One region of the Pseudobacillus badius genome, then DNA from elsewhere that is predicted to be linked to it. Evidence: a T-box and tRNA genes for the amino acid it is inferred to sense, from the RefSeq annotation. Region 1 holds a T-box; the other regions hold tRNA genes.
The links. The T-box of region 1 lies ahead of argS (arginine--tRNA ligase). A T-box ahead of a tRNA ligase gene usually reads a tRNA of that ligase, here a tRNA-Arg.
Positions count from the first base shown of each region.

Region 2: it has a tRNA-Arg gene. The T-box ahead of argS (arginine--tRNA ligase) is inferred to sense a tRNA for this amino acid. The anticodon was not compared.
Region 3: it has a tRNA-Arg gene. The T-box ahead of argS (arginine--tRNA ligase) is inferred to sense a tRNA for this amino acid. The anticodon was not compared.

Region 1 covers NZ_MWMM01000003.1:87,266-97,311, forward strand. The annotation lists gene brnQ (branched-chain amino acid transport system II carrier protein) at 1-1,051, opposite strand, end outside; gene B1A98_RS06695 (nitroreductase family protein) at 1,380-2,006, opposite strand; gene B1A98_RS06700 (winged helix-turn-helix transcriptional regulator) at 2,127-2,483, shown strand; RNA gene ssrA (transfer-messenger RNA) at 2,967-3,323, opposite strand; gene smpB (SsrA-binding protein SmpB) at 3,417-3,884, opposite strand; gene rnr (ribonuclease R) at 3,944-6,286, opposite strand; gene B1A98_RS06720 (alpha/beta hydrolase) at 6,311-7,057, opposite strand; gene argS (arginine--tRNA ligase) at 7,239-8,930, opposite strand; T-box leader at 8,979-9,195, opposite strand; gene speB (agmatinase) at 9,236-10,046, opposite strand, start outside.
Region 2 covers NZ_MWMM01000004.1:220,561-230,606, reverse strand. The annotation lists gene B1A98_RS10105 (sulfite exporter TauE/SafE family protein) at 1-554, shown strand, start outside; gene B1A98_RS10100 (peptidylprolyl isomerase) at 895-1,332, shown strand; gene asnB (asparagine synthase (glutamine-hydrolyzing)) at 1,740-3,662, shown strand; tRNA gene B1A98_RS10090 (tRNA-Arg) at 3,899-3,972, shown strand; gene B1A98_RS10085 (hypothetical protein) at 4,172-4,537, opposite strand; gene B1A98_RS10080 (DUF4261 domain-containing protein) at 5,147-5,863, opposite strand; tRNA gene B1A98_RS10075 (tRNA-Arg) at 6,497-6,559, shown strand; gene B1A98_RS10070 (YcxB family protein) at 6,664-7,209, shown strand; gene B1A98_RS10065 (DUF3885 domain-containing protein) at 8,047-8,685, shown strand; gene B1A98_RS10060 (DUF3139 domain-containing protein) at 8,976-9,356, shown strand; gene B1A98_RS10055 (sigma-54 interaction domain-containing protein) at 9,424-10,046, opposite strand, start outside.
Region 3 covers NZ_MWMM01000002.1:549,732-559,777, reverse strand. The annotation lists gene B1A98_RS05930 (GerMN domain-containing protein) at 1-800, shown strand, start outside; gene rph (ribonuclease PH) at 971-1,732, shown strand; gene B1A98_RS05920 (XTP/dITP diphosphatase) at 1,729-2,337, shown strand; gene B1A98_RS05915 (metallophosphoesterase) at 2,334-2,855, shown strand; tRNA gene B1A98_RS05910 (tRNA-Arg) at 3,041-3,117, shown strand; gene B1A98_RS05905 (tetratricopeptide repeat protein) at 3,336-4,313, shown strand; gene tig (trigger factor) at 4,457-5,746, shown strand; gene clpX (ATP-dependent protease ATP-binding subunit ClpX) at 6,155-7,417, shown strand; gene lonB (ATP-dependent protease LonB) at 7,705-9,375, shown strand; gene lon (endopeptidase La) at 9,614-10,046, shown strand, end outside.

The DNA of each region.
Region 1 (10,046 bases):
AGAACATTAACACTGGAATAGAGTACATAATAATATTCGATAATCCGAAGTTCGCAATTCCGAACGAAAACAAGGAAAAGAAGACAACGAACTTTTTATAACTGATTTTTGGCGTTAACGTGTGAAAATACTCACCGCACGCTGTAATTAATCCAATGCTGGTCGTTAAACAAGCAAGAATAATAATCAGCGACAGCATAATCGTTCCAAAGCCTCCAAAGTAATAAGAAGCAGCGCTGTTCAATACGGCGCCTCCCGTATCAAACACACCAAATTTTTCTGTGCTGGTTGCGCCCAGATAAGCAATTCCCACATAAATCACACCAAGGAAAAAGATTGCCACAACGCCGGCTTTCACTGTTGCGGATAAAACTTCCCGATTAGATGTCACACCCATTGCACGAATAGCTTGAATGACAATAATACCAAATACAAGCGAGGCCAGCGCATCCATTGTATTGTAGCCTTCCAAGAAGCCTTTCACAAAAGCCCCGTTTGTATAGATCTCTTGCGGCGCTTGAATGGCTCCCATTGGCTTGACAATCACTGTAATAAGTAAAACAAAGATCAGTACAATCAGTGCCGGAGATAGTATTTTCCCCACCCGATCAACAATTTTTGAAGGGTTTAATGACAGCCACATGGTGATTCCAAAGAATATGAATGTGAAAATGAGCAAGCCTCCGCGAGCAAAATCTTCCCCCACAAAGGGTGCAATTCCGATATCATACGCTACTGTTCCTGTACGGGGCGTAGCAAAAAACGGACCAATTGTTAAATAAAGCAGTGAAGTAAAGACCATCGCGTATATAGGGTGAATCCGGCTTGCCAGTTCCTGGAGGTTTGCACTTCCGGAAAAGCCCATTGCCAAAATGCCGAGGAAAGGCAGACCCACTCCTGTAGTTAAAAAGCCAATGACTGCCGGCCATACATTTGTTCCGGCATTTTGGCCAAGCTGTGCCGGAAAAATAAGATTGCCCGCTCCGAAGAATAAAGCAAACAACATGACTCCTATGGCAAGATAAGCTGAAAAAGGTAATTTCGTCTTCATAATTATTAGTTCCTTTCTAAGATGCAATATCTATTTTCGTCCACTAAGGCTTCAAGACGAAGTATGCAATATATCGCTAGAACTATATTACTTCTATTGCTCCATAATTTCAATATATTATTGTAAAATATTTTGAAGATTTAAAAATGATAAAAATCATTCCCATGAATAAGGTGTTATTCCTCTTTCTTCCTAATTGAAAGCAGGTTCTTGCCTGCCCCATAAATGAAAGCTTTCCCCTTTCAATAACCGATAAACCTCCATTTTCATGCAAAAGAGCATTCGGCAGCTAAGCCGAATGCTCTTCACACTGTTACGCATGATTCAATTAGATAAAGCGCACGACTTCTTCTAAAGGAAGGCGTGTCGTTTGGTAAGCCGGAGCAGCTGCTTTTCCAACCGCAATCAACACAATCGGCATGTACCTTTCGGACAGCTCAAATCTTTCAGCAAACTTCTGCTTGTCAAATCCGCCCATTGTGACGGTATCATAGCCGTTAGCTTTGGCAATCAGCATCAGCTGCATGGATACAAGCCCGGCATCAAAAGAAGCAATATTTGCTCTCGCCTCAAATGGCGCATTTGGATAAGTATTGTTCGTGCTTTGAATGACCTTCTTCATGCTTTCTTCATCGATAAAGCCTGCCTCATAGCTGCTTTGATAGACCTTTTCCGCGCTCTTGTACATTTCCGTATCGCCTAGCACAGCGATGACCGCAGAAGCCGTCTCTACTTGCTCCTGGTTGTAAGCAATTCCCCGGAGCTCCTTCTTCATCTCTTGATCGTCAATGACGAGAAAGCGCCACGGCTGCAAGTTGCTGGATGAAGGAGCAAGCGTTGCTTCTTGGAGCATTTCCTCTATTTTATGTCGTGGAATTATATAGTTTGGATCATATTTTCTAACAGATTTTCGCTCGCGGATCACTTCCGATAAGCTGCACATAGTTGTTTCCATGTTCTTTCCCTCCTCATTGAACTTACTTTAAGTAAGTTCAAGAATAAGATTACTATTAGTAAGTTGGGCTGTCAAATACAATGTGATAAAATTTATTTAAAACACATTGAGGTTAGCGCGATGAGTAAACAAAACGAGTTTGATTGTCTTCAAAGCAAAAACAGGAACGCTGCAGGCATTTGCGATAATTTTCACCATACAATCGAGTTTATTGGAAAGCGCTGGATGGGAGTCATTATCTATACTTTACTGAAAGGAGAGAAAAGGTACCACGAATTATTAAACGAAATTCCAGGGATTTCTGATCGGCTCCTGACTGAAAGACTGCGCGAATTAGAAAATGAAGGGCTCATAGTCAAGGAGACATTCGAAGCTTCTCCAAGAAAAGTCACCTATCAATTAACCCCGCTTGGCCAGGAGTTAGAAAAGGTGATCCGCGCTGTGATGGAATGGGTGGGGAAGGCTTCTTCTTCTTAAACACCTATGCAGCGTTAAGGTAATCACTTTCCTTTCTATTTTATTTGCAATAACTGGCATCGTCTCATTCGTCACATGATGAACAGAAAGGTCCTGTTAAGGCGGATGGGCATTCATTGGCCCATATTCTAGATTTATTTGATTCTGGAAGGATTGAAATGAATTGAATGAAATAGGCAAACTACATGGATGACGTTTTTCCTGTGCTTCCTAATAATACCTGTATCTGTTTTGTTTAAAAATAAAAGGTAATGGGATCGCTGCCCATTACCTTTACTATGTATTAGGAATCTATACCAATAAATCCTCCATATACTCCTTTATCGTTGTGATAGAATTTACTTACTAGTAAGTTTGAGGGTCTCCAACTAGGCATAATAGGCACGTATGAAAAAAGGGACATTGCAACGAGGTTCAACTCCCGTTCAATATCCCTAATTTATATCATCGTTAATATACGAGTACTTCCACCATATTATGTATTGGTGGAGACGGTGGGAGTCGAACCCACGTCCAAAGATAACGCCACTTGAACGTCTACGAGCGTAGTCGATATATTGGGGTTTCACTGTTCCTTTTGCCTATCGACGGGCGTCCGGACAGCTAGCCTGATTGATCTCTTCCTTTGTCCCCAGGCGGAGAACTCCGGCGTAGTCCACTAAGTTTGGACCCCTTACCCGACTACATGGACGATAGCGGGAGGAGCAGCTGAACCTATATTAGGCAGCTAAAGCTAAATCTTTTTTGCCAGTTATATTTAGGCGTTTGCGTTGGTGCGAAGACGGCCCTCCGGCTCGCAGCCCAAGCTCGAACTATCCCTGTCGAATCCGTAACGTCCCCATTATAGAAATAGGAACCGGACGATATGTCCGATGCTCAGCTACAGTTCTTATTATACCATTTTCAGCAGAAAAAGCAACAACCGTTCCCCTTTTACCCTTTCTGCCGCTCTCTAAACGCCCGCTCGATGTCCCGCTTCGCTTCTTTTCTTTTCAGGTCCTCACGTTTGTCATATTTCTTTTTCCCTTTCGCGAGTCCAATTAGCAATTTAGCATAGCCATCCTTTAAATACATTTTCAACGGCACGATCGAATAACCGGCCTCTTTTGTTTCTCCGATCAGCTGGTCAATTTGCTTGCGGTGCAACAGCAGCTTTCTCGTTCTAAGCGGTTCATGATTATAGCGGTTGCCTTGTTCATACGGGCTTATATGCATGTTATAGACGAACAGTTCCCCTTTATAAATCCGGGCGAACGCATCTTTCAGATTCACTCTTCCGGCACGGACGGCTTTAATCTCGGTTCCTTGCAGCACAATCCCTGCCTCATAGGTTTCTTCAATGAAAAAATCATGATGCGCCTTTTTATTTTGCGCAATTACCTTTCCTTCTCCCTTTGGCATATCTCTTCACCTTCCGTTATTCAGTCCAGCCTGGCAGCTTTGAAGCTGCCAGGCGTCTCTTATCCTTTATTTCTGCGTCTTTTCTTTGCTTGTTTTTTCGCTACGCCTTCATAGTACTTGCCGCGCTTTTTCTTTTTTTCCGGCGGCTGGTTCGTCCACTCGCCACCCGCTCCTTCCTCGCTATTGCCTTGCGGGCCGCTCGCTTTTTTGTTCTTTGCTTTCACATTAATTGTTCTTGCCTGTTCCTGCGGGCGCTTTTTCGTATTTTTCATGCCGACCACTTCAAAGTCAATAGATTGTTCATCCTTATTGACATCTCGTACCCGGACTGTAATCTGATCACCGATGCGGAACACATTGCCCGTACGCTCGCCAATCATGGCATATTGCTGCTCGTCATAGCGATAGTAGTCATCCGTCATATACGAAACGTGAACCAGGCCTTCGATTGTATTTTCCAGTTCAACAAACATGCCGAAGTTCGTCACCGAACTAATGATGCCGTCAAATTCTTCCCCGATTTTATCGAGCATAAATTCTGCTTTTTTGAGTTCATCCGTGTCGCGCTCCGCATCGACAGCCCGGCGCTCCATATTAGATGTATGCTCGGCAATTTCCGCCAGCCGCGCTTCCCATTTCGCTTGCGTAGCCGGATCCACACGCCCTTCGATTAAATAGGTGCGAATCAAACGATGCACAATTAAATCCGGATAGCGGCGGATCGGAGAAGTAAAATGAGTATAAAAATCAGTCGATAGCCCAAAATGCCCCAAGCTCTCATCAAAGTATTTCGCTTGCTGCATGGAGCGAAGCATCACTGTGGAAATAATCACTTCTTCCGGTTTTCCTTCAATTGCTTCCAGCACCTCTTGCAGTGCACGCGGATGCACAGAATTAGCAGTTCCCTTGACAACGAGACCGAAATTGGTAATAAACTCAAAGAAACGCTGGAGCTTATCTTCTTTCGGGTCTTCATGGATACGGTAGATAAACGGCACATCCATCCAGTGGAAGTGCTCCGCTACGGCTTCATTGGCCGCCAGCATGAATTCTTCAATTAAGCGTTCCGCTACCGAACGCTCCCGCAGTACAATATCAACCGGCTTGCCTTCCTCATCCACGATGACTTTTGATTCTTTAAAATCAAAGTCAATCGCTCCGCGTTTTTCCCGCTTATTATGCAGGATAGCTGCCAGCTCCTCCATCTGCTCAAACAGCGGCACAAGCGGTTCATACTTAGCTCGAAGCTCTTCATCTTTTTCCACGAGGATTTGATTTACATCGCTGTATGTCATTCTTTCTGTCGTCTTAATGACACTTTGGAAAATTTCATGCCCGACTACTTCTCCAGACGGGTTAATTTCCATCTCACAAGACAAGGTCAGCCGGTCTACTTTAGGATTAAGCGAGCAGATGCCGTTAGAAAGGCGATGCGGAATCATCGGGATCACACGGTCAACCAAGTATACACTTGTACCGCGCTCATAGGCCTCCTCATCAATAGGCGATCCTTCTGTCACATAATAGCTGACATCAGCAATATGGACACCAAGCTTGTAGTTGCCGTTCTCCAGCTTTGTCACCGTCACGGCATCGTCTAAATCTTTGGCATCGGCTCCGTCAATCGTGACAATCGTTTCGCCTCGCAGATCCCGGCGGCCTTCTATATCCTTGTCACTGATCGTTTCCGGCACAGCATGGGCCTGAGCCATCACTTCTTCCGGGAATTCCTGGGGCAGTCCGTGCTTGTAAATAATCGAGATAATATCGACGCCCGGGTCATTTTTGTGGCCGAGAATTTGAATAACTTCCCCCTCAGCACTTTTGCGCCCATCCGGATAGGAGGTGATTTTCACGACTACCTTGTGGCCTTCTACAGCTCCGTGGGCGGCTTCTTTCGGAATAAAAATATCGCTCGCAAACTTTTTGTCATCAGGAATCACAAAGCCAAAATGCTTGCTGTCGGTATATGTACCAACAATCTCCGTTTTTCCTCGCTCTAAAATACGGACGACTGCCCCCTCGCGCCGCGATCCGCTCGTCTCAGATGTAATGCGGACGAGCGCAATGTCCCCGTTTAAGGCGCCATTTGTCTCATGAGGAGGGATAAATACGTCATCCATTCCTGGCTCTTCCGGGATTAAAAAGGCAAAGCCCTTTGAATGACCAGAAATTTTGCCTCGTATTAAATTCATTTTTTCAGGAAGCCCGTAACGGTTGGCCCGTGTACGAACGACCAGCCCTTTCTCTTCCATGTAAACAAGCGCCTTCACAAAGTCCTTAAACTCGGCAGAATCTTCAATCTGCATCATCTCTTCCAGCTCTTTAACAGTGAGAGGTTTATAAGACTCTTCTTTCATATAAGTCAGCAGCCTGTCGACTAATTCATTTTGCTGATCCATAACAATCCCTCCTTGCATTTTATCTTACACATTCCAGTCCAGCCGTTCCAAGAAAGCATAAATGTCTTCGTGAAGCTGTTCTTTTTCTTTATCCAGTGTAATCACATGGCCGGACTCTTCATACCATTTTATTTCCTTCATTGTTGATTCGATCTCATTGTAGATAATGTTCGCGCTTTCCGGGTTAATCATCTCGTCATGACGGGCTTGGACGATAAAGGATGGTGCATAGATCATATCTATATTGTTGCGCACGTCGGCAATGAGATGCTGTAAGGCTTTCAACGTGTTCATCGGTGTTTTTTTGAACGCTTCTATCTCTTGTTCAATTACCTCGTCCGATTTTCCTTCAAACTTTTTAAATTGGCGGGCATAGTCTACCACTCCTTGATACATAACCTCTTCGCTTTTGATATACATCGGCGCGCACATCGTGACAATTCCTTTCACAGGGAGCGTATAGCTGAGCTTTAAGGAAAAGACCCCGCCGAGTGATAAGCCGGCTACGGCGATTTCCTGATAGCCAAGGCTCTTCAAATGCTCATAGCCGTCCATTACATCCTGCCACCAGTCCTCTGGGCCGGTGTGAACCAGCTCCTCCGGCGGAACTCCATGTCCCTTGTAATGCGGAGCATGTGAGGTGTATCCTCTCTTTTCCAAAAAGCGGCCAAGCATCCGCACATCGGAAGAGTTTCCGGTGAACCCATGAAGCAGCAAAACCGCCCGCTTTCCAGCTTCAAATGTAAATGGTTTCGGCAAACGTAATTTCATAGTACAAAAAACCCCTTTTCTCTAGTATGAACCGTTCCACAGACATTCATTATCATTTTACGAAATAATGTCCTTGGAAACCAGCGAGAGGAACTAATTCATGGAGAGAAAAGGCAAGAAAAGATTTTCTTGTAAGAAAATGAAAGAGGAAAGAACCATTCAGCAAGGCTTTTTCAATCAATTACATCTCATCAGGCGCTTCAATGCCCAGCAAAGCCAGCCCCTCCTTCAATAGTTGGGCCACAGCTGAAACAAAAGCCAGACGGGAAAGCTGCTGCTCATCTTCCTCCAGTACCTTCACCTCTGCATAATATTTGTTGAAGGCTTGAGCCAGCTGAATCGTATGCTTGGCAATCCGTGAAGGATCAAACTCATTGATTGCTTTTTCAATGGCTTCCGGAAAGGACATCATCAGGCTGACCGCTTCCCATTCTTTTTCACCGGATAACACAACCGTTCGTTTCTCTTCTGCATGAAAGCCGGCTTTCCGCAAAATCGAACAGGCTCTGGCATGAGTATATTGCACATACGGCCCCGTTTCCCCTTCAAACCGCAGAATATCTTCCAGCGAAAAATCAATGTTATTCAGCCGGTAATTTTTCAAGTCATTAAACACAATCGCTCCGACGCCAACTTGTCTGGCGATCTCTTCCTTATTCGCCAGCCCGGGGTTTTTCAGTTCAATATTCTTTTTCGCCAAAGCAATCGATTCTTGCAAAACTTCTTCAAGCAACACAACCTGTCCTTTTCTCGTGGACATTTTCTTGCCGTCTTTGCGCATCATGCCAAACGGAATATGGATCAGTTCGTCAGCCCAACTCTCCCCCATTTTCTTTAACACGCTTGTTAATTGCTTGAAATGGAGGCGTTGCTCGCCGCCTACTACATACAGAGACTGGGCAAAATGATACGTTTCCTTGCGATAGAAGGCAGCTGCTAAATCTCTTGTTGCATACAAAGTGGCTCCGTCTGACTTTTTGATTAAGCAAGGCGGCAGTTCTTCTTCCGCTAACAGCACGACTTGAGCCTGTTCCGATTCAGTAAGCAGCCCTTTCTCCTCCAACCGCCGGACGATTCGATCCATTTTGTCGTTGTAAAAGGCTTCTCCTGCATACGAGTCAAATTCAATATTTAATAGCTGATAAATTCGCGAAAAATCTTTGAGCGATTCTTCCCGGAACCATTCCCACAGAACAACTGCCTCCTGGTCGCCATCCTCCAGCCGTTTAAACCATTGGCGGCCTTCCGCCTCCAGCTCCGGATTCCGCTCTGCCTCATCGTGGAACTTCACATAAAGAGCGAGCAATTCTTTAATCGGGTGCTCCTTTACTTTCTGTTCATCCCCCCACTTCTTATACGCAGCAATCAGCTTGCCGAACTGCGTGCCCCAGTCGCCGAGATGATTGATCTTTACAGGTCTGTATCCGCCTTTAGCAAGCAGCAGGGCGAGCGACTGTCCGATCACGGCAGAACGAAGATGACCCATGGAAAATGGCTTGGCGATGTTCGGTGAGGACATATCGATAACTATTACTTCCCCTTTGCCGATATGGAGCGTTCCATATTGTTCTTTTTTCGCCATCACCTCTTCAAGCACCAATTTCGTTACATATTTCTTGTCCAAAAAAGCATTTACATACCCGCCGGCCGCCTCCACCTTTTCAAAGAGCGGAGACTGAACTGCACAGCTTAGCTGCTCTGCAATGCTTTGCGGGGCCATCCGCTGGATTTTGGCTAGCGAAAAACACGGAAAAGCCAAATCGCCATGCTCAGCATGCTTCGGTTTTTCAATCAGCTGCTGGATTTCCTCTTTTGGCAAATCGTCCTTTAGCACTTGATATAAAGCTGCAGCAAACTCTTCACTGAATCTCATTCTTTTTCTCCTCCCGGCAAAAAAATAAAAAACTCCCGCCTCTTCTATATAAGAGACGAGAGTTGATACTTCGCGGTGCCACTCTTTTTGTTCCGTAACGAAACCAGCTTTGTTCTGTTAACGGGCGAGTCCCGGCCGGCCCTACACTATCATTCAGGCAGGCGTCTCCGAAGTGCGGTTCATCATTTGAGTTCGACCAGGCTTCCACCATCCCCGATTCTCTATCTTCCCTCTTCATGATTACTCTCTTCATCATTGACATTCTTGTTTGGCAATATTTTATATTTCTACTTACTATACTGCTGTTATTTTGTTTCGGCAACAGTCTTTTTATGTTTTGCAGCTATTTGCAGCGCAGCCAGGCCCGTAAAGTCATGAACAATTGTGGCCGCTAAGAGAGAGGTAATTTGAGCCGGATCGTAAGGAGGAAGCACTTCCACTAAATCAAATCCGATAAAATTAAAGCCGGTCAGCGAACGAACCATTTCCAGCGTTTCGAAGCTCGTCGGCCCTCCTACTTCCAGCGTGCCTGTTCCCGGCGCACAGGAGGGGTCAACAAAATCAATATCAAATGTCAAAAAGCAGGGCGTGTCGCCGATCTTCTCTCTTATTTCCGCTACTACGTCTGCGATTCCGCGTACTTTCAGCTCCTGAGTCGTAATAAGGTTGTACCCAAGGTCGGTACTGGAGCGAATATCCCCTGGATGGTTCAGTGTGCCCCGAATGCCAATCTGGAAGACTTTTTCATTTTGCAGCAGCCCTTCTTCATGCGCCCGGATAAAAGTCGAACCGTGCCAATATTTTTCTTCGTAGTATGTATCCCATGTATCGGTATGCGAGTCAAAATGAATCATCGCTACCGGACCGTATACTTTCGCAGCAGCCCGCAGGTTCGCAAGAGTGACAGAATGATCTCCTCCCAGAGCGATCGGGATGATATGCTGCTTCATCAAACCTAAAACAGTTTCCTCCATCAATCCATAGCTTCTGTGAATATTATGCGGAATCACCGGCACGTCCCCGATATCAATGGCGTTTGTTTCTTCAAAAGGAAACACTCGAAGCACCGGGTGATACGGAAACAGCGTCATAGACGACTGCCGAATAGCCTGCGGG
Region 2 (10,046 bases), on a different contig from region 1:
TTTTATTTTTGCAGGATGCCCGCAGGCAAGAACATAAAAAGCTGACGAATAAATTTTATCTTCCGCTCGGTTTTGTCGCAGGCTTCTTTGATGCGAGCGGCGGAGGCGGTTGGGGACCGATTGCCACTCCTGCTTTGCTTTCGCAAAAAGGGGTGGAGCCAAGAAAAGTAATCGGGACGGTCAGTGTCAGTGAATTTGCTGTCGCCGCTTCAGCAACATTGGGGTTTATGCTGTCCCTCGGTCTCGGCCATATTAACTGGCTCTGGGCAGGAGCGATTATGCTCGGGGGAGTGATTGCTGCTCCGATTGCTGCCTGGATTGTCAAAAGCCTTCCGACACGCATGCTGGCTGTGATTGTAAGCGGCATGTTAGTTTTTACAAACGTCCGCGCCATATTCGGGTATACGACGATTCCCCCGACTATTCAGTATGTCATGTATACGGCTATTGTTTTAGTATGGATCTATATTGTTTTTCATGTAGCCCAAAAAGAACGAAGGCTGAAAGCAGCAGAACTGGCGATGGGCTTGCAGAAATCACAAGAAACATCTTAATGTCCATCTTGCATCTTGCCTGTATTTTTTATCCCTTCTCTTCCTGGAAAAGAAGGGATGTTGGCTTTTGCAGGCTGTATCTTCACTGTTTAGTTCGCTGTCGGACGCGGTTGTCTTCCAGAGGGGATAACATAGACTTGAAAGATCCGGATGAGCACCGGTAATTTGATCATGATCTTGGAAAAGGAAGCCTCTCTGAGCAGCTGATCTCAGTAGGGGTTTTTGGCGCGCAAACAGCTACTCGGAAAATTCCTTAAGAAAATCTTTTCATCTTTCTGGTTTTCTTCCGCTCTTCTGGTATGATAAAAAGGAAATATTCAAGTGAAAAGGAGTGGTTTTTATGGCAAAAAAAGGGAAGATTGTAATGGAGAATGGGGAAACGATTGAATTTGAATTATATCCAGGCGAAGCGCCTAATACGGTGGCTAATTTTGAAAAGCTGGCAAATGAAGGCTTTTATAACGGAGTAGTGTTTCATCGAGTCATCCCTGGATTCGTTAGTCAGGGCGGAGATCCGACAGGGACAGGCAGAGGCGGCGCTGGCTATACGATTAAATGTGAAACAGAAGGAAATCCTCATAAGCATGAAGCAGGCAGCTTGTCAATGGCTCATGCCGGCAAAGATACAGGCAGCAGCCAATTCTTTATCGTTCATGAACCTCAGCCCCATTTAAACGGCGTACATACTGTATTTGGGAAAGTAACATCTGGCTTGGAAACAGCGCGTGCTATGAAAAACGGCGATGTCATGAAGGAAGTTACTGTATTCGAAGAATAATCAGATAACATAGAGTCCTGCCCGCAGATAAGCAGGACTCTGTTTATTTGCACAAAGCCCCTCTTGTTGCTATCACATAAGTGCCTCACTCGTAAAGCTTCACTCATGATCCGGTTGGGTTCTATCTCCTAATATTGATTTTTTATCACATTTCAGCGGGCCGACAGAACAATTTGAAGTTTAATCTGCCAACAGACAGGGAAATTACAAGAAGCGGAAAAATGATTTCCCAAAAATTGTTAGATTCTGCTGCTAAGAGTTGGCAAATATAAGTAAATGATCGTCACAAACTAAAGAAAGACAGCAAGAAATAAATCAAACTATTGAATCATTTGTTATTTTCTAGAAAAACTGATACTGTGGTAAAAGACAAAAAAGGTTCATTTTAGAATAGGCAGGTGTTAGCGATGTGTGGATTTGTTGGTTGTGTGTACGACAAACCCCAAGAAACGAAAGAGACATTAAAAAAAGATACATTTAGAAAAATGAATGCCATTATTACTCATAGAGGGCCTGATGACGAGGGCTTTTATTTTGATAAATACGTAAATTTTGGTTTTAGACGTCTAAGTATTATCGGGCTTGAGAGCGGTCATCAGCCCCTCTCTTATGAAAATGACCGTTATTGGATCATTTTTAATGGTGAAATTTATAATTATATTGAAATTCGCCAAGAGATGGAAGAAAAAGGCTATCAATTCTTTACGGATTCAGACACAGAGGTGATTCTTGCTCTTTATAGCGATTTGAAGGAGCATGCTGTCAAGAAACTAAGAGGAATGTTTGCCTTTGTTATTTGGGATAAAGAAGAAGAACTATTATTTGGAGCAAGGGATTATTTTGGCATCAAGCCATTCTTCTATTCCGAACAAGAGGATCTTACGTTATTCGCCTCTGAGAAAAAGAGCATTCTATTAGCTAAAGAAAATCAGGCAGAATCTGAGATTGACCGGGATGCCTTGCAGCATTATCTTAGCTTTCAATACGTGCCTGAACCGAATACGATGACGGCTTCCGTGAAAAAGCTTGCTCCCGGCCATTATTTCTTTAAAAAACCGGGACAAGCGATGAAAATTCGCTGCTATTGGCGTCCTAATTTTCAGCCGGCGCAAACAGGCGAGCGGCAGCTTGTGAAGCAGATTCAAGACGTGCTAACGGATTCAGTCGCTGTTCATATGCGCAGTGACGTACCAGTCGGGTCATTCCTGTCTGGCGGAATTGATTCATCCTTCATTGTTGCTTTAGCAAAAGAAGTGAACCCAAAGATCAAAACGTTCTCTGTCGGCTTTGAAAGAAACGGATTCAGTGAAATTGATGTAGCGCAGGAAACGGCTCAATCCTTGGATTTAGAAAACATCAGCTATGTGATCTCACCCGAAGAGTTTCTAGAGGAATTTCCGAAAATTATTTGGCATATGGATGATCCGCTCGCTGATCCGGCAGCTGTGCCGCTCTATTTTGTTGCGCGCGAGGCGAAAAAGCATGTAACAGTAGCACTGTCTGGGGAAGGGGCGGATGAGTTGTTTGGCGGATACAACATCTACCGGGAGCCGGAATCTTTGCGCGTATTTAATTACCTTCCTTCTCCTGTTAAACGTATCGTTAAAACCCTTGGCCAAGCACTGCCCGAAGGAATGAAAGGGAAAAGCTTTATTGAGCGCGGCGTTACCCCGCTGGAAGAACGCTATATCGGCAATGCGAAGATTTTTGAAGAAGCGGAAAAAGCGCCGCTGCTTACCGATTATAGAAGGGGATTAGATTACACGCACATCACCGATCCTATTTACAGCCAATCCAGCGGCTACGATGCGGTGACAAAAATGCAACACTTGGACATTCATACATGGCTGAGAGGGGACATTTTATTAAAAGCGGATAAGATGTCTATGGCCCATTCCCTCGAACTGAGAGTTCCTTTTCTGGATAAACGCGTCTTTGAGGTAGCTTCCAAAATTAGCGCTGATCAGAAAATAGCCCATCATACAACTAAATATATCCTTCGCAAAGCAGCCGAAGGCATTGTCCCGGATCATGTGTTAAATAGAAAAAAATTAGGGTTCCCCGTGCCGATCCGTCACTGGCTGAAAGAAGAGCTTTATGATTGGGCCTCTCTCATCATCCGTTCCAGCGAGGTGGATGATCTCTTTGATAAACGGCAGGTTCAATTGCTGCTGGACGAGCATGCCGCCGGCAAGAAAGATAACAGCCGAAAGCTGTGGACGCTCCTTTCCTTTATGGTCTGGCATCAAATTTATATTGAAAACTGCTATGACTTTGGATCACTAAATACTGGGCAAGAGGCTCAGACCAAAAGCGTGCTGTCTTATTAAAAAATCTCAAAAACCTTGGAGACTTGTTCTCCAAGGTTTTTGAGGCGATTTCATGGAGCAGGCCTTGCTTGCAGGTCCCTATGCCCATTCAAGGGGCGAATTGACTCTTGCAAAGAATTTATGCTAAAATAGAAGAGTTTCTGAAGATAAAAACGGCAAATACTAGTTAAGTAAGCATATTCTTCTTAAACAATCCCGTTCTTCTCGTTCAGAAGAAAAACAGGGTTATAGAAGATGCGCCTTTAGCTCAGCAGGATAGAGCAGCAGCCTCCTAAGCTGCAGGTCAGAGGTTCAAATCCTCTAAGGCGCGTAAAACATGGAAGAAGGTTGATATATTAAGGTTCTCTGGATTAGAAATATTCTAGAGTGTCCGACCTATATCGACCTTTTTTCTTTTATTTTCTAATCTGATCAATTGAAATTTCCAACATTCTTTCACTCCTTCATAATATAGATCAAAAGTCAACTTAGGTCCTATTTAATTCATTTTCCTCATTAAGACAATGCATTTACTGATTTGGGCTGTTCTCTTTTAAAAATTTAATTAAATCCTCCTCGGTGTATGCTTTATACACCACATTTTTAGTATCAAATACAACATATGCTGGAGATTTTTCTAATTCTAAAAACTTATATTCACCATTTGTTTCTTCTAATGAAGTTCGACCATGAATTTTTTTAACATTAGTTATTTGATTCTCTTCTAACCATTTATTGTAATCTGCCATTTCTGTTTCTCTTACCATTAATAAGGAATACTTATTTTCATCAGCAGAAAATAACGGATGAACTGGAGTTGATTCTGTCTCAGTAATACTAGAACAACCTGCTAAAAATGCACCTATTATAATCCACACTGCTAATATCTTGTTCATGTAATTACCGCCTTTTAAGGTTTTGATTTAATATAAATTTACCATAATTTTTCAATTTGTTTTAGAGTAATCTGTCCCGTCAGTGCAATTACGGAGTATAGATAATTTCGGTACATCTTTTTTAAAAAAGATGCTGATTTTTATAAACAGTACAACCTTATTTGAAGCCTACAATGGTGACTTTGATCAAATACACGATAATGTTGAAAGTATTTTAAAATGATATGTAAACCAGCATATTGTTAACGCAATTGATAAGAAATGCAATATTCCTTCTCTCAAAATTGCTGAAAGTAAAGATCAAGGAAGTATTATACATGTTGAAGGTGCAATTTTTGATACAAAGAATGGAAAGATAAAAGCAAGACAGTATAGATTGGAGATAAAATGCAAGCGCGCTGTTTTTCATTTAAGCTAAATTAAACTTTAATGTTGTTAGTACCTCTCAGCAACTTTGTAAACCCTGTTGATTGGAATGGAAGGCGAAGCAGCCTGGAATGGAAATCAACAGCCCCCATCTACAAGCAAAAGAAAAAGACTGCGGACCACAACTTCAATTTTCATTGAGTTTGTCTACAGTCTGAGAGGTACAATAAGTACCTCTATTACTTATGCTGGAATTAAATTAATTAATCCAAATGGATTAAAGAATACATCCTCTTCCTCGTATCTAAATTCATTGATGAAATCAATTTTGTATACAGGTGAATTTTGCTCCAAACTAAATATCTCACCATTTTGAAAAGAAGGATGCTCAATAATGTGATAAAGATTGAAGTTATTAAGGAGGTCTGCGGCTTCTTCTGGTGATATTGAAGAAGGAGTAATGACATCCGGTAATCCAAAGGCTTTCATTCCGCACGAAAAATAACTTTCCTCCTCACCAACGAGAGTCACAAAATGAGAATAGATAGGAAAATAATCTTGGTTTTCTAAAAGTTGATACCATTCATCTTTGGTGTGTGCCATTCCGGAAGTTTCAATTTTTATCGCTAAACCGCCAGCTTTTAATAAAGTTGCTCCGACATCTACTACTTGTTTAAGCCCTTCAATCCCATTAATATTTGCTATTACATATACCGTGAACGTATGATGTTCGATTTCATCCAAAAGACTTTCCTGAAGGGCACCTGCATAGGAAAAAGCCTCCTTTAAATGGGGGGCGTGTTCATAAACTTCCACTTGAAAACCTACGTCTTTTTTTGCGTTATGGATAATGTAACCAGCCATTAAATACCCATCACCGTTAGATGCAACAGCTTGTATTAACTCTGATCTATTTTTCCACTTTCCGGGAACCCCAATAATGACTTGAACTTCTGACATATAAACACATCCTTAAATTGTATAATAAAAATTTTGAGGTCCTCAATGACCTGTTAGTTTCCTGAATTGGATACAAACAGGATGTACCCATCCTATGTTTTACATTCTTTATTGAATTGGTAAAACCCTCTATTTCACAAAAGGTATAATTTTAAAATGAACTATCTAAACGAATATAGCTTAAAAGAATTTCTTGAAGAATATGCAGAATCATACATAGAGCATCGTATGGCCACAGAGCTAGAACAACATAGTGAGTAATGAAATCATTAATAAAAGCACAATTTTATCCCCTGTTTCTCTGGCAATGGCCGTTTTAGCCCAGTCTTTCTGATGCAAATCTCGAATCATAAAAACTCCTCTTCACTTAACACCGTCACGTCACTCCTTAAAAAATCAAAAGTACGTAACGTTTATCTGTTATAAACGGGGAATTTTAAACTGGAGATATTATCCATTTTGAAGTCGGAGGTAACAAATAAAGAAAAATTCAGTAGATTGCAAGTTAGCTGCGTGTTAAAATAGAAGGAGAAAAATGGGATTCTGTTAGAAGGTAGTTGTAAGACAAGTTTCCAAAAACGGTACAGAGTAAACTAAATAAACCTATATATATCAGTCTTTTATTTGACCTGCAGCTCAGCAGGATAGAGCAGCAGCCTCCTAAGCTGCAGGTCAGAGGTTCAAATCCTCTAAGTCGCGTAAAAGTAAAAGGAAGGGATTAGCCCTTCCTTTTTTGTATAGCCAGCTTGTCACGCTGCTTCGGCTTTTAAAAAGTCTAAATAGGAGAGGGAGGAAGATGGATGAAACTAAGCTATGAGCTGACAAAGGAGGATTACTTGGCATTCAATCTTTATTACGTCAAGAATTCCGCCGCCATCAAAAAGTCTTTATTCGCGCAGCGTTTCTTTCCGCCCATCGCTTTTCTGGTGCTTCCTTTTATTTTTACCGGAATTACAGGAGAGTTTTCAGTCGGGCTGTCCGTTGTTTTTATGCTGACTGCTGTCGCCTGGATGATGTTTTATCCAAGGTATTTCTATTGGCATGTAAAGAACGGGGTCAATAAAGCGTTAAATGAAGGGAAAAATGAAAATCTGATTGGTGAACATACATTCACTCTTCATGAAGATGGCTTTATAGAGAAAAACAAGGTAGAAGAAAGAAAGGTAAGCTGGTCCGGAATTGAGAAAGTAGCAGAAAACGAAGAGTATTATTTTTTGTTTTTCAGCTCAATGAGTGCCTACATTCTGCCTAAGCGCGCCTTTGCGGATGAAGAAGCGAAAAGACAGTTTCGCCAGCTGGCAGATAGAGCGGTTTCCTCTGATGGGTTATGGACCGGGCGTGGATAGATTACAATTAACTAAAGTCGTTTTGTGCAGAATTCAAATATATTAAATAAAAATAAATAAAACGCAGCAATAGCAAGGACAAACGACAGTTAGAGACTCAGCAACTTTAAAGAGCCTATTTGCAATAAAATGCAGATAGGCTCTTCTATTTTCCTCTTAAATCAAGAACTTCACTATGACCCAACAACAAATTAAATGACAGCTACTTCATCATGTTTTAAAGACCAATACATCCTATTCCATTAAGCACCTCCGAACACTTCTAAAGAGGAACCTCAAAAGGCAAATACAAATCCTGCAGCTCTTTCAGACAAAACCAACAGGCGGAGAATTGCCATTGAAGAGTAATATTGCCTTTTCATGGGAAATTTGAGAGGATAAAGATCGGTCCAGCTGATGATCACGCAGCAACAGAAAGAAAACGATAGGACACTAATACACGTAAAGTGACTCTATTTCACAAGGGGGATTTATTAATGAAGAATAAAAAAAATAGAAAAGCAGCCTATATTGAATTAACTATTGTATGTATAGTTTTGGCGATACTCATCTATGTTTTCAATTTACCTAGTTATATATATATTGTGTTAGTGTTAGCTGCTCTTGTGAATTTGATAGCCATATTAATCAGATATGAAAAATAGTCGCGAGTACTAAGCTGCCGGGCTCCTTAAGAAGACAGAGCGCTGATGTATCAACGGGTATAAAACATCGTGCCTAAACAATAATTTTGGATGTGACAGACTCCTTTTTTATTAAATTGATTATTTGTGCAGTCAGATTCAAAACTTTATGAGCTATTTTTAATCCAGCGCCAGGGAAAGAGAGGATCATTAAATGAACATAACAGAATATCTCCATGAAAAGTTTCCGTCTGTTGAATTAGTCCCAAGTATCTATTATCAATGGGACATAGGCATCCGCTTTTCACTTGGCGGTGAAATCTATCAGTTCAAAGAAAATGCCGGGCTTAACCTTGAACGGTTTCAACTTGTATATAAGCAAGCCTCTGCAATTTTCAATAAATTGTTTGAACAAAATGATGACTTGTTTCTTGTAACGAATGTCTATAAGCATAAAATGAAAAAGCAGCGAACAAAAAAATTGAAAGTCTATCAGTCATTTCTTAAGTGTAAAAGTATTTTAGATCGTATTCAGGTAAGAACTTACCCTTATCCGTTTGATTTGGATGAATCCACAGAATATGAGATGCAACAATTTTCATTGCTGTGTAAACGAAAAGATCTACGTGTAAATGAATTGCTTAAGGCAGCAAGTAATGAAGACTTTCCCTTAAAACCAAAGTTTGGAGGTTACTCCATCAATTATCCTGATGTTTTCTTTGTGAACATAACAAAAGATATTATTTTCTTTGTATATGATGATCGTGGATGTGAAGTGATAGCCCGTGAAGCAGACCTACTACGCTCTCTCTGTAAGCAATACTATGATTGGGTGGAAGAAGCAGATTGTTGATACTAAATTACCTGAAGACATTCAAGAAGAGACGCATGCAAGCTTCAAATTCTTTAATCAACAGAATCAGGAAATTTCAGTTGAATAGCTGGTAATAAAAAAGTGCAAAACTTGGTTTGCACTTTTTTAAACGGCAGTCTCATACGATAGTTCGGAACTATCTATAGGCAGGACAATCCACTTCAGGATCATTCCTCTCTATACATCGCCATTTCGTGCTTTTCGCTTCCTAATTATTATATTTTTTCATATAATTGTAAGAAGCGTATCTTAAAAGGGGATTTAGCTAAATGGCAAAGAAAATTTTTCTCAGTGTTTTCATCTTATTATTGATGGCTTTAGGAGTTTATTATGTTTACTGGGATCACAGGGTGAAGAATGAAGAAATAGTTGCAAAAAAAGCTTTAAATGAGTACCTATATGAGGAAAGAGCTTTCCAGAAATCTGATATAAAAAAGATTACCTTTTTCAATGATAATCCCTTAGGCGGCGAAAATTATTTATTACATTATGCTTATGTCGCATATACAGATGAACCTGAAAATCAATATGTATACTATATAACCAAGGACAAAAAAGCAACATTTGCAGGTTATGCAGGACAAGGAGATCCAGACACAATGAAACATGAAGATTATGAAAAGCTGAACGATGAAAAAGTCGAAGAGTAGCGCAATTACGCGCTACTCTTCGACTTTTTTTGTACCATTCAAGAAGAAAATGAAACGGCTTCATACTCTATTTAACTGGTATCGGGATGTCTAATTGGCCAATTTTTCTATAGATTGTTCTGACGCTTACTCCTAAATCTTCTGCAGCTAATTTCTTCCCTTCGTGATCATAGCCATAGAGATTCAGTTTTTGAATCAGCATTTCTTTCTCCATTTGTTTAAATCCTTGCTTTTCATTTGGAGAGCAAGGATGGCTCGCGGTTGCTTCTTTGAAAGCGGCAGGCAGGGACGAAATCGTCAGCTGCTGGCCCCTTTCCATGTTCATGCTGTATTCCAGAACATTTTCTAACTCCCGAATGTTTCCAGGCCAGTGGTGCTGCTTTAGTCTTTTTAAAAACTCCGGTTCACAGCCTTGAATGAATTTTCCTGTTCTATCCTGTAATCTCTCCATCAATACGGGAACAATTTCAGCGATATCTTCTTTTCTTTCACGCAGAGGCGGCAAATGTATAGGAATTACGTTTAACCGGTAGTAGAGATCCGAGCGGAATTGCTTGGATTCTACTAAATGCTCCAACGATTGATTGGCTGCCGCGATGACGCGAACATTTACTTTTTTGGAAATCGTGCTTCCAATTCTTTGTACGATTCCATCCTGCAGGACTTTGAGCAGCTTGGGCTGCATGGATA
Region 3 (10,046 bases), on a different contig from region 1:
CCAAAAGCCTGGCCAAGCAGGCCGTCGAATATCTGGTAGCTGAGGGACCCGTATCTAATCTCATTCCAAATGGTTTCCGTGCTGTATTGCCAGCTGGTACCCAAGTTAAAAGTGTGGATATTAAAAAAGGAACGGCAACCGTCGATTTTTCGCCTGAATTTAAAGAATACGAGAAGGCAGATGAAGGCAGGATTGTTCAGGCACTTACTTGGACGCTCACTCAATTTGACTCTGTGAAACGGGTAAAGATGCAAGTGAACGGACAAACGCTTTCGGAAATGCCCGTTGGCAAGATGGCGCTGGCTGAGGACGGAACGACGCGGCAAGCAGGGATTAACGTGGATGCCTCCGGTGTCGTTGATCTTGCTGACACAAGGGCGGTAACTGTTTATTATATGGCTCAAGAGGGAGAAGGATATTATTATGTTCCGGTTACCAAGCGTGTAAGCAACGAGGAGCAAGATCAAATTACTGCAATTGTTAAAGAACTGGCCAAAGGGCCTCGTGCCGGTTCGGGTCTTGTGACAGAGTTTTTGCCGGAGGCGGAGCTGCTGGAAAAGCCGGTTATGAAAGAAGGACGAGTCACGCTTAATTTTAATGAGGCGATCCTTGGAAGCTTTGAAAATAAAATGGTGTCCGAGCATATCTTGAAATCGCTGGCTTTGTCGCTTACTGAAGGAACAGAAGTAGAGAGCCTTGCTATTCAGGTGGGGGGCAACTCTAATATCACGACAGAACAAGGCAAACCGTTAAGCAGTTCGGTGACGCGTCCGGACGTGGTAAATCCGGTTGATTTATGAACAACCCCGTTATATTCGACAGAGCGTATATGTAAGTAAATTCCCTTATAATCATCTATCTAACCGTCTGCTGGCAGGAGGCTTAGATGAATGATTTCTTTTTTATGTCTGAAAGAAAAAATGCTACTATAAGAAGATGCTAAGCAAATGAAACCACGGAGGGAATTATCATGAGATTTGATGGAAGACAAGCCGATGAGCTTAGAAGTGTACATATTGAAACCGATTATTTGAAACATCCGGAAGGTTCGGTGCTGATTCAAGTTGGCGATACAAAAGTGATTTGTACAGCCAGTATTGAGGATCGGGTGCCTCCGTTTATGAGAGGGAGCGGAAAAGGGTGGATTTCAGCAGAATATTCCATGCTGCCAAGAGCAACAGGTCAAAGAAATATTCGCGAGTCCTCCAAAGGAAAAGTATCCGGGAGAACGATGGAGATTCAACGTTTAATCGGCCGTGCCTTAAGAGCTGTTGTGGACTTGGAAGTGATCGGTGAGCGGACAGTCTGGATTGATTGCGATGTTATCCAGGCAGATGGCGGCACGCGCACAGCTTCAATCAGCGGAGCGTTTGTTGCTCTTGCCATTGCATTGAATAAGCTGTATGAAGAAAAAGAATGGGCAACCTTCCCGGTTACTGACTTTCTGGCAGCGACAAGCGTGGGAATCGTCCCGGAGCATGGGCCTGTGTTAGACTTAAACTACATGGAGGATAGCCAGGCTGAAGTCGATATGAATGTTGTTATGACTGGCAGCAATGAATTTGTAGAACTGCAAGGAACAGGAGAGGAAGCTACCTTTTCCATTGCTGAGCTGCAGCAGCTTCTTGAGCTCGCGCAAACTGGAATCACCAGCTTGTTCGCTGTTCAATCGGCAGCCCTTGGCGAAATCGCTGGAAGAATCGGCAGAAAGCCAGAAGGAGAGGCGGAATGAAGACGGTTATTATCGCAACAAAAAACAAAGGGAAAGCCAAAGAGTTTTCGAGCTTGTTTGCTGATTACGGAATCGAAGTGAAGACGCTCCTTGATTATCCGCTGTTGCCGGATGTAGAGGAAACAGGCAAGACATTTGAAGAAAATGCGATATTAAAAGCAGAAACGATAGCGGAGAAGACCGGAAAGCTTGTCATTGCTGACGATTCAGGGTTAAGCATTGATGCGCTTGACGGCCGGCCAGGCGTCTACTCAGCTCGGTATGCAGGTGCTGAAAAAAGTGATGAAGCCAATATTGAAAAAGTGCTTGCTGAGCTTAAGGGAGTGCCGGCAGACAAGCGGACCGCCCGCTTTCATTGTGTACTGGCTGTTGCCCGCCCCGGTGAGAAAACAGTCACAGTTACGGGCGTATGCGAGGGCAAAATTACGTTAGCGAAGCAAGGAACAAACGGCTTTGGCTATGATCCGATCTTCTTTGCAGAAGAGTTCAACAAAACAATGGCCGAGCTGAAACCGGAAGAGAAGCACAGCATCAGTCACCGGGGGAAGGCGATGAGAAAGTTGGGCTGCATGTTATCGGAATTGATTGGCGGTGAGGCAGGATGAAGGTGTTGGTAGTGAGCGATAATCACGGCTGGGGCGATATTTTGACTGAATTGCGGGAGCGTTATGAGGGAGATATGGATGCGTTGATTCACTGCGGGGACTCGGAATTGCGGGCCGATGATCCGGCAATCCAAGAGTATTTCATTGTGAGAGGGAACTGTGATGTAGAAGAGGAGTTTCCTTACGATGTCGTGGAAGGTGTCGGCGGCAGAAGGATATTTATTACTCACGGACATCGCTACAATGTAAAGACGTCGCTGATGAAGTTGACGTATAAAGCACAGGAGTATGAGGCTGATTTCGTCTTTTTTGGCCATACCCATATGGTCGGCGCAGAAAAAATAGGTGAAACCATTTTCTTAAATCCCGGAAGCATCGCGATGCCAATTGGACGGCGGGACAAAACATATGCAATCGTAGAAGCAAATAAGCAGCAAGCTGCGATTCGTTTTTTCGATGACGAGCACCGTGAATTAACGGAGTTAAGCTGTACGTTTTCATTCGATTCGGTGTCCTAAAGGAGGATAGCCTGAAAAACGCTGGCTAGTTGTTTTTCAGGCTGCTCTTCTGCTAAAGTAAAAAGAGCCGTTCTTTTTATACAGTAAAAGAAAAAAATCTCAAAAATGCATTGACAATATTTAAGTAAGTTGTTATTATAGTAAATGTCTTACATAACTGCTTTTTGCGAGTAGATAAGCAATATGTCCCAGTAGCTCAGCTGGATAGAGCAACGGCCTTCTAAGCCGTCGGTCGGGAGTTCGAATCTCTCCTGGGACGCCATACATAATTCAACTAACCTTTCAGGCAATCGCCTGGAAGGTTTTTTTGACATCCATCTGCAGGTTTCTATCTGCTTTTCAATTGCGGGAAAGAATCTGCCTCTCGCTTTTTCTTTGCTTTTTTTTTTGAAACAGACATGCTACACTTACAGAAATACAGAAAAAGGAATGAAAACAGCCGTTGTTTTCATCCGAACAGAGACAATCAGGTGACTTATTATGAAGAAGAAAAAGTGGGATAGAAAAGGAAATATATTTATTTTTCCGGGAACTGGCCAAGCGCTTATTCAAAAAGGCAGAGCGGCGCTTGAAAAGAAGGAGTACGATATGGCGGCTTCTTTCTTATCGGAGGCGCTGGAGTATCCCCTTGCCGAGGAGGAAGATGTAAAGACGGCTCTTTTGCTGGCTTTGTATGAAAGCGGCCAGTATGAAAGGGCGTTGGCATTGTGCAGCGATATGCTGCATAAGGGCCTTGGAGAGTACTATGACGTCCTTGATATTTACGTGCTTATTTTAATGCAGCAAAAAGAGTATGAAGCGATCTTCTCTACATTATCGGCCCTGATGGAGGAGAAGCAGCTGCCGGAAGAAAAGCGCGACTATTTCGGGCGGCTGTTAGAACTGAGCCAGAAGATGATAGAGTCCCCGGAACCGCAGGGGAAACAGCTGTTTACCGGCAAAGAAACTTTGCGTGAGCAAACATTAAAATTAATGGAACTTGCCCAAGTGAATATCCGTCCCTATTATGATGAACTGACGGCAATGCTTGCACAAGAAACGGCTCATCCTTTTTTGCAAACGCTTGCCTTAAATGTCTTAAAGGAGCACGGGATCGATAAAGAGGTAACAGTAAAAAAGTTTTCTTTCAGCAGGACGGTCATTCCTGTCCAGTTAGCAGATGCGTTTGAACAAAACTACTTTCGGACAGTGATTCACTTTTTGGAAGAAGACCTGGCCGATAAGGATCCTGTCCAGCTTGAGCAGGCAAAAGAAATGGTCAAGCGCCATTTTTTCCTTCTGTATCCTTTTGAACCTGAGCAAATTTCGGCTGCAGGATGGGCGCAAGCCGTTCGTCTCCAGCTGCGGGTATATTATGAAGGAGCTGCCCTTCAAGCAGAAGAAGAGCTGGATAAGAATGTTGAAAAGAGCCTTCATTTTATGAAGGAATTAGATGAAATTTCTTCGCCGATCATGTAGGCTTTTGGTTGAAAGAGAAAAAACGTATGTTATAATGTAAAGGTCATAATGTGTCCTTTTTGTGTAAGAAAAATATACATAGGGCGGCCGAACAACTTATACTGTTCATGATGATCAATTTATAGATTTTTGGAGGGAACTTTATGTCTGCTAAATGGGAAAAACAAGAAGGGAACCAAGGAGTTCTAACAGTAGAAGTAGATGCAGAAACAGTCAGCAATGGCTTAGATGCTGCATTTAAAAAAGTAGTAAAAAACATTAACGTGCCTGGTTTCCGCAAAGGAAAAATGCCGCGTGCTTTATTTGAAAAGCGCTTCGGTGTAGAATCTCTTTATCAAGACGCACTGGATGTTATTCTTCCAGAAGCATATGGAAAAGCGGTTGAGGAAACAGGAATTGATCCTGTAGACCGTCCGGAAATCGATATTGAGCAAATGGAAAAAGGCAAAGAGCTTATTTTTAAAGCGACTGTAACAGTTAAGCCTGAAGTAAAGCTTGGCGAGTATAAAGGGCTTGAAGCGGAAAAATTAAGCACAGAAGTAACAGATGAAGATGTACAAGAAGAGCTTACTTCACTGCAAAAGCGTCATGCTGAGCTTGTTGTGAAGGAAGACGGCAAAGTAGAAGACGGCGACACAGTGGTTCTTGACTTTGAAGGCTCCGTTAATGGAGAGGTGTTCGAAGGCGGTACAGCTGAAAACTATTCTTTAGTCATCGGCTCTGGCACATTCATCCCTGGATTTGAAGAGCAATTGATCGGCATGGCAACTGGCGAAGAGAAAGACGTAGAAGTTTCTTTCCCTGAAGAGTATCATGCAGAAGAACTTGCAGGCAAACCAGCTGTATTCAAAGTGAAGCTTCATGAAATCAAAGCTCAGGAGCTTCCTGAACTGAATGATGACTTTGCGAAAGAAACAGATGAAGAAGCGGAAACACTTGATGAATTAAAAGCGCAAATCCGCACTCGTCTGGAAGAGCAAAAGAAAACAGCTGCAGAACAAACACTTCGTGACACGCTTGTAGAAAAGGCAGCAGCTAATGCGGAGATCGATGTACCGGAAGTTATGGTTGAGAATGAAATTGACCGCATGCTTCAAGAATTTACGCAAAACCTTTCTATGCAGGGAATGAACCTGGATCTATATTATCAATTCTCTGGCCAAAGCGAAGCAGACCTTCGCGGGCAAATGAAAGAAAATGCGGAAACTCGCGTACGCACAAGCTTAACGCTTGAAGCAATTGCAGAAGCAGAAGGCTTAGAAGCAACTGAAGAAGATACAGAACAAGAATTAAACAAAATGGCAGAGCAATTTAACCTGTCAGTAGAAGATATTAAAAAAGCATTAGGCAGCAACTTAGACGGCATGCAAGCTGACTTGAAAATCCGCAAAGCGGTTGAATTTCTTGTGGAAAACAGCAAAACTAGTGCATAATAGTAGATAAGATAGACAAGGCGCGAACTGCTCGTGCCTTGTTTTCTACCTACTTGTTTATTCATCATACATATCCAAAGGCTGTATAGAAATGAGGCATAGGCTGCTTATAGCCTGAATATTTGCTCCTTGACGAAGAGGGCATATAAAAATGTTTTAGTAATAGTCAGACTGACAGCACATTATATATACAAAAGACCTTTTGTTTTTTGAACCGAGCAAAATGTGGTAAAATGCAATACATACTTTTTTTACGAAAAGCCAACGGCGCTCGTCCAGCGGCAATCGGCAACTATTCTTCATCAGAGCGAGCCGCTTTTAAGCTCGAAAGGGGAAGGGTGTTTAGCTAAGGACCGCCAACGCTGGCAGCTGGACAAGCGATTAAATATTCATAAGGGGTGAAAGTCATTGTTCAAGTTTAATGATGAAAAAGGGCAGCTTAAATGTTCCTTCTGTGGGAAAACACAGGATCAAGTACGCAAACTTGTAGCGGGGCCCGGTGTATATATATGTGATGAGTGCATCGAACTTTGCACGGAAATAGTTGAGGAAGAGCTTGGCACAGAGGAAGAGGTAGAATTTAAAGACGTACCGAAGCCAATGGAAATCCGCGATATTCTAGATGATTATGTAATTGGCCAGGAGCGCGCTAAAAAGTCGCTTGCTGTTGCGGTTTATAACCATTACAAGCGCATCAATTCCAACAGCAAAGTGGATGATGTGGAATTAGCGAAGAGTAACATTTGTTTAATTGGCCCGACAGGAAGCGGAAAAACGCTTCTTGCCCAGACGCTTGCCCGTATTCTCGATGTGCCATTTGCTATTGCCGATGCTACTTCTTTAACAGAAGCAGGGTACGTGGGAGAAGACGTAGAAAACATTCTTCTTAAATTGATTCAAGCTGCTGATTACGATGTGGAAAAAGCCGAAAAAGGCATTATTTACATTGATGAAATTGATAAGGTAGCGCGTAAATCAGAAAATCCATCTATTACACGCGATGTATCTGGTGAAGGCGTACAGCAGGCTCTCTTGAAAATTCTAGAAGGAACAGTAGCAAGTGTTCCTCCGCAAGGCGGCCGTAAGCACCCTCATCAGGAATTTATTCAAATTGATACGACAAACATTCTCTTCATTTGCGGCGGAGCTTTTGATGGAGTAGAACAAATTATCAAACGCCGTCTTGGCCAAAAAGTTATTGGTTTTGGCATGGAGACGAAGCAGGAAGACGTGGAAACCGGTTCGTTATTATCCAAACTAGTGCCGGAAGACCTGCTTAAATTTGGACTCATTCCGGAATTTATCGGGCGCTTGCCAGTCATCGCCAGCCTTGAGCAACTGGATGAAGAAGCGCTCATCCAAATTTTAACGAAGCCGAAGAACGCGCTCGTTAAACAATATCAAAAAATGATGGAACTGGATGAAGTCAATCTTGAGTTTGAAGAAGAGGCTCTGCGCGAGATCGCGAAAAAAGCGATCGAACGGAAAACAGGTGCACGCGGACTCCGTTCCATTATTGAAAGTATTATGCTCGATGTGATGTATGATCTTCCTTCGCGCGAAGATATTAAAACGTGTGTGATAACGAAAGAAACCGTTCTTAACAACGCAGCGCCAAAGCTGCTTGGAGAAAACGGCCAAAAAATTGATCTGACGAAAACATCGGCGTAAGCAAGAAGACAGCCGGCGTCAGCATTCATGCCTGCGAAAGACGAAAAATATAAGAAATGCAAAAACAGGACAGCTTAAAATCATGCGGCTGTCCTGTTTTTCCGTCATCGCCAGAACTTCCAAGCGAATGGCTGTTTATGAGTATCAAAATGAGGCGATACTGGCAAATAAGACAACGGATGGTGAACCAAAAAGGCTGTTGGCTGCATAAAAAATGCCGACTTTGGCCTTTTCGAACGTTTAGCCGTCGATACACGTTTCACTTTGCTGGTATGGGAGGATACGATATGAATTGGACAGCAATTGCAATCGCGGGACAGCTGGTATTTGGCTTGATTATCAGTTTTTATTTTTTGACGATGCTGAAGAAGCAGCATACGAGCAGAATAACAATTGATAAGGAATCGAAAAAAGAAATGGAAGCGATGCGGAAGATGAGGGAAATTTCGCTGACGCAGCCGCTTGCCGAAAAGATCCGTCCGCAAAGCTTTTCGGACATTGTAGGCCAAGAAGAAGGAATCAAGGCCTTAAGAGCCGCTCTTTGCGGCACGCATCCGCAGCATGTGATTATCTATGGACCTCCGGGAGTAGGAAAAACAGCAGCAGCCCGTCTTGTGCTTGAAGAGGCGAAGAAAAACAAGCGCTCTCCTTTTTCTTCCTCTGCTGTATTTGTAGAACTGGATGCCACGACGGCCCGCTTTGATGAAAGAGGAATTGCTGACCCGCTTATTGGCTCGGTGCATGATCCCATTTACCAAGGTGCTGGCGCGATGGGGCAAGCTGGCATCCCCCAGCCGAAAAAAGGGGCAGTCAGCAACGCCCATGGCGGGATTTTATTTATTGATGAAATTGGGGAACTGCATTCTATCCAAATGAATAAGCTGCTGAAAGTGCTGGAAGATCGCAAAGTAATCCTTGAGAGTGTGTATTATAGCGAAGAAAACGAGGATATACCGAAACACATTCATGATATCTTCCAAAAAGGGTTGCCGGCAGATTTCCGGCTGATTGGCGCTACAACGAGGCAGCCAGAGGAAATTCCGGCCGCTATCCGCTCCCGCTGTCAAGAAGTGTATTTTAATGAATTGGATCATCATCATCTAAGAGACATTGCCGGAAAAGCAGCTAAAAAGGCGGGAATGACTTTGTCCGACACAGCACTAACCTTGATTGCCAAGCACACCCGCAACGGCCGCGAAGCTGTGAACCTTGTGCAAATGGCGGCTGGCACAGCGATGATGGAACAGCGCCAGGAAATATTAAATGAGGAAATAGAATGGGTCATCCAATCAAGCCGGCTGGCTCCGAAGTGGGAGCCGCAAATTCCTGAAAAATCGAGAGTCGGACTGGTGAATGGGCTGGCTGTTACTGGACCGAACAGCGGAGCGCTTCTTGGGATCGAAGCCGCTGTGCTTCCCGCAAAAGAGAAGGGAATGGTCACTGTCACAGGGATTGTGGAAGAGGAAACATTTAATCAGCCGGCAAAGTCAATGAAACGCAAGAGCATGGCAAAAGGTTCAGTAGAAAATGCTGTGACAGTGCTGAAGTCAATGGGTGTGCCGGTAGGGCAATTCGATATTTTCGTTAACTTTCCCGGCGGCATGCCAGTAGACGGGCCTTCTGCCGGGGCAGCGATCGCGTTGGCCATTTATTCAGCCATCTATGGTCATCCGGCTGACCGAACCGTGGCTATTACAGGAGAGATCAGCTTGCACGGCCATATAAAGCCGGTAGGAGGCGTTTTGCAGAAAGCTCTCGCAGCAAAGGAAGCAGGGGCCAAAAAAATTCTTTTTCCGACAGAAAATAAGACACTCCTTTTAGAGAAAGTAGAAGGAATAGAATTAATCCCGGTTTCTCATTTGAAAGAAGCCTTTGACCACTTTTTTGATAAGCAGGCGGAGCTTCAAGGTCTCGTTCAGCCGGGAAGCATAGTGCCGCAAGAAAAAAAATCCATATAGCCAAAGGAAGGCTGCCTTAAAGAGTGGCGATTTTTCACTTTTGAGGCAGCCCCGTTGTTTGTTTTCCGCCGCTAAGAGGAATAGGTACAAAGACAGGGAAACGATAGCCTGTTCAAAAATGGACACTCCTATTTAAATAAGATAAGATTGTACAAAACACCTATTTTGCGGCAGAAAGCGAAAAAGAGAGAACAGGCGGAGAGTTCGCCTAATGTTTGAAGTGATGGAGGTTATGTTTATGAGTAATCAAACTGTTCACACTGTGCCCCTCCTGCCACTGCGGGGATTGTTAGTGTATCCTACCATGGTGCTGCATTTGGACGTCGGACGCGACCGTTCAATTGAGGCATTGGAGCAAGCAATGCTGGACAACCATTTAATTTTTTTATCAACGCAAAAAGATTCAAATATAGACGATCCTTTGCAGGAGGATTTATTTGAAACAGGAACGTTAACGAAAGTAAAGCAAATGCTGAAGCTGCCAAATGGAACGATCCGCGTGCTCGTCGAGGGACTGAACCGGGCCGTGCTGAAGCAGCTTGATGATAAGGAAACCTTTTATTTAGCGACAGTGGAAGTGCAGGAGGACGATACGGTCAAAGATTTAGAAGCAGAAGCGCTGATGCGCACGCTTTTAGAGTATTTTGAACAGTATATCAAGCTGTCCAAGA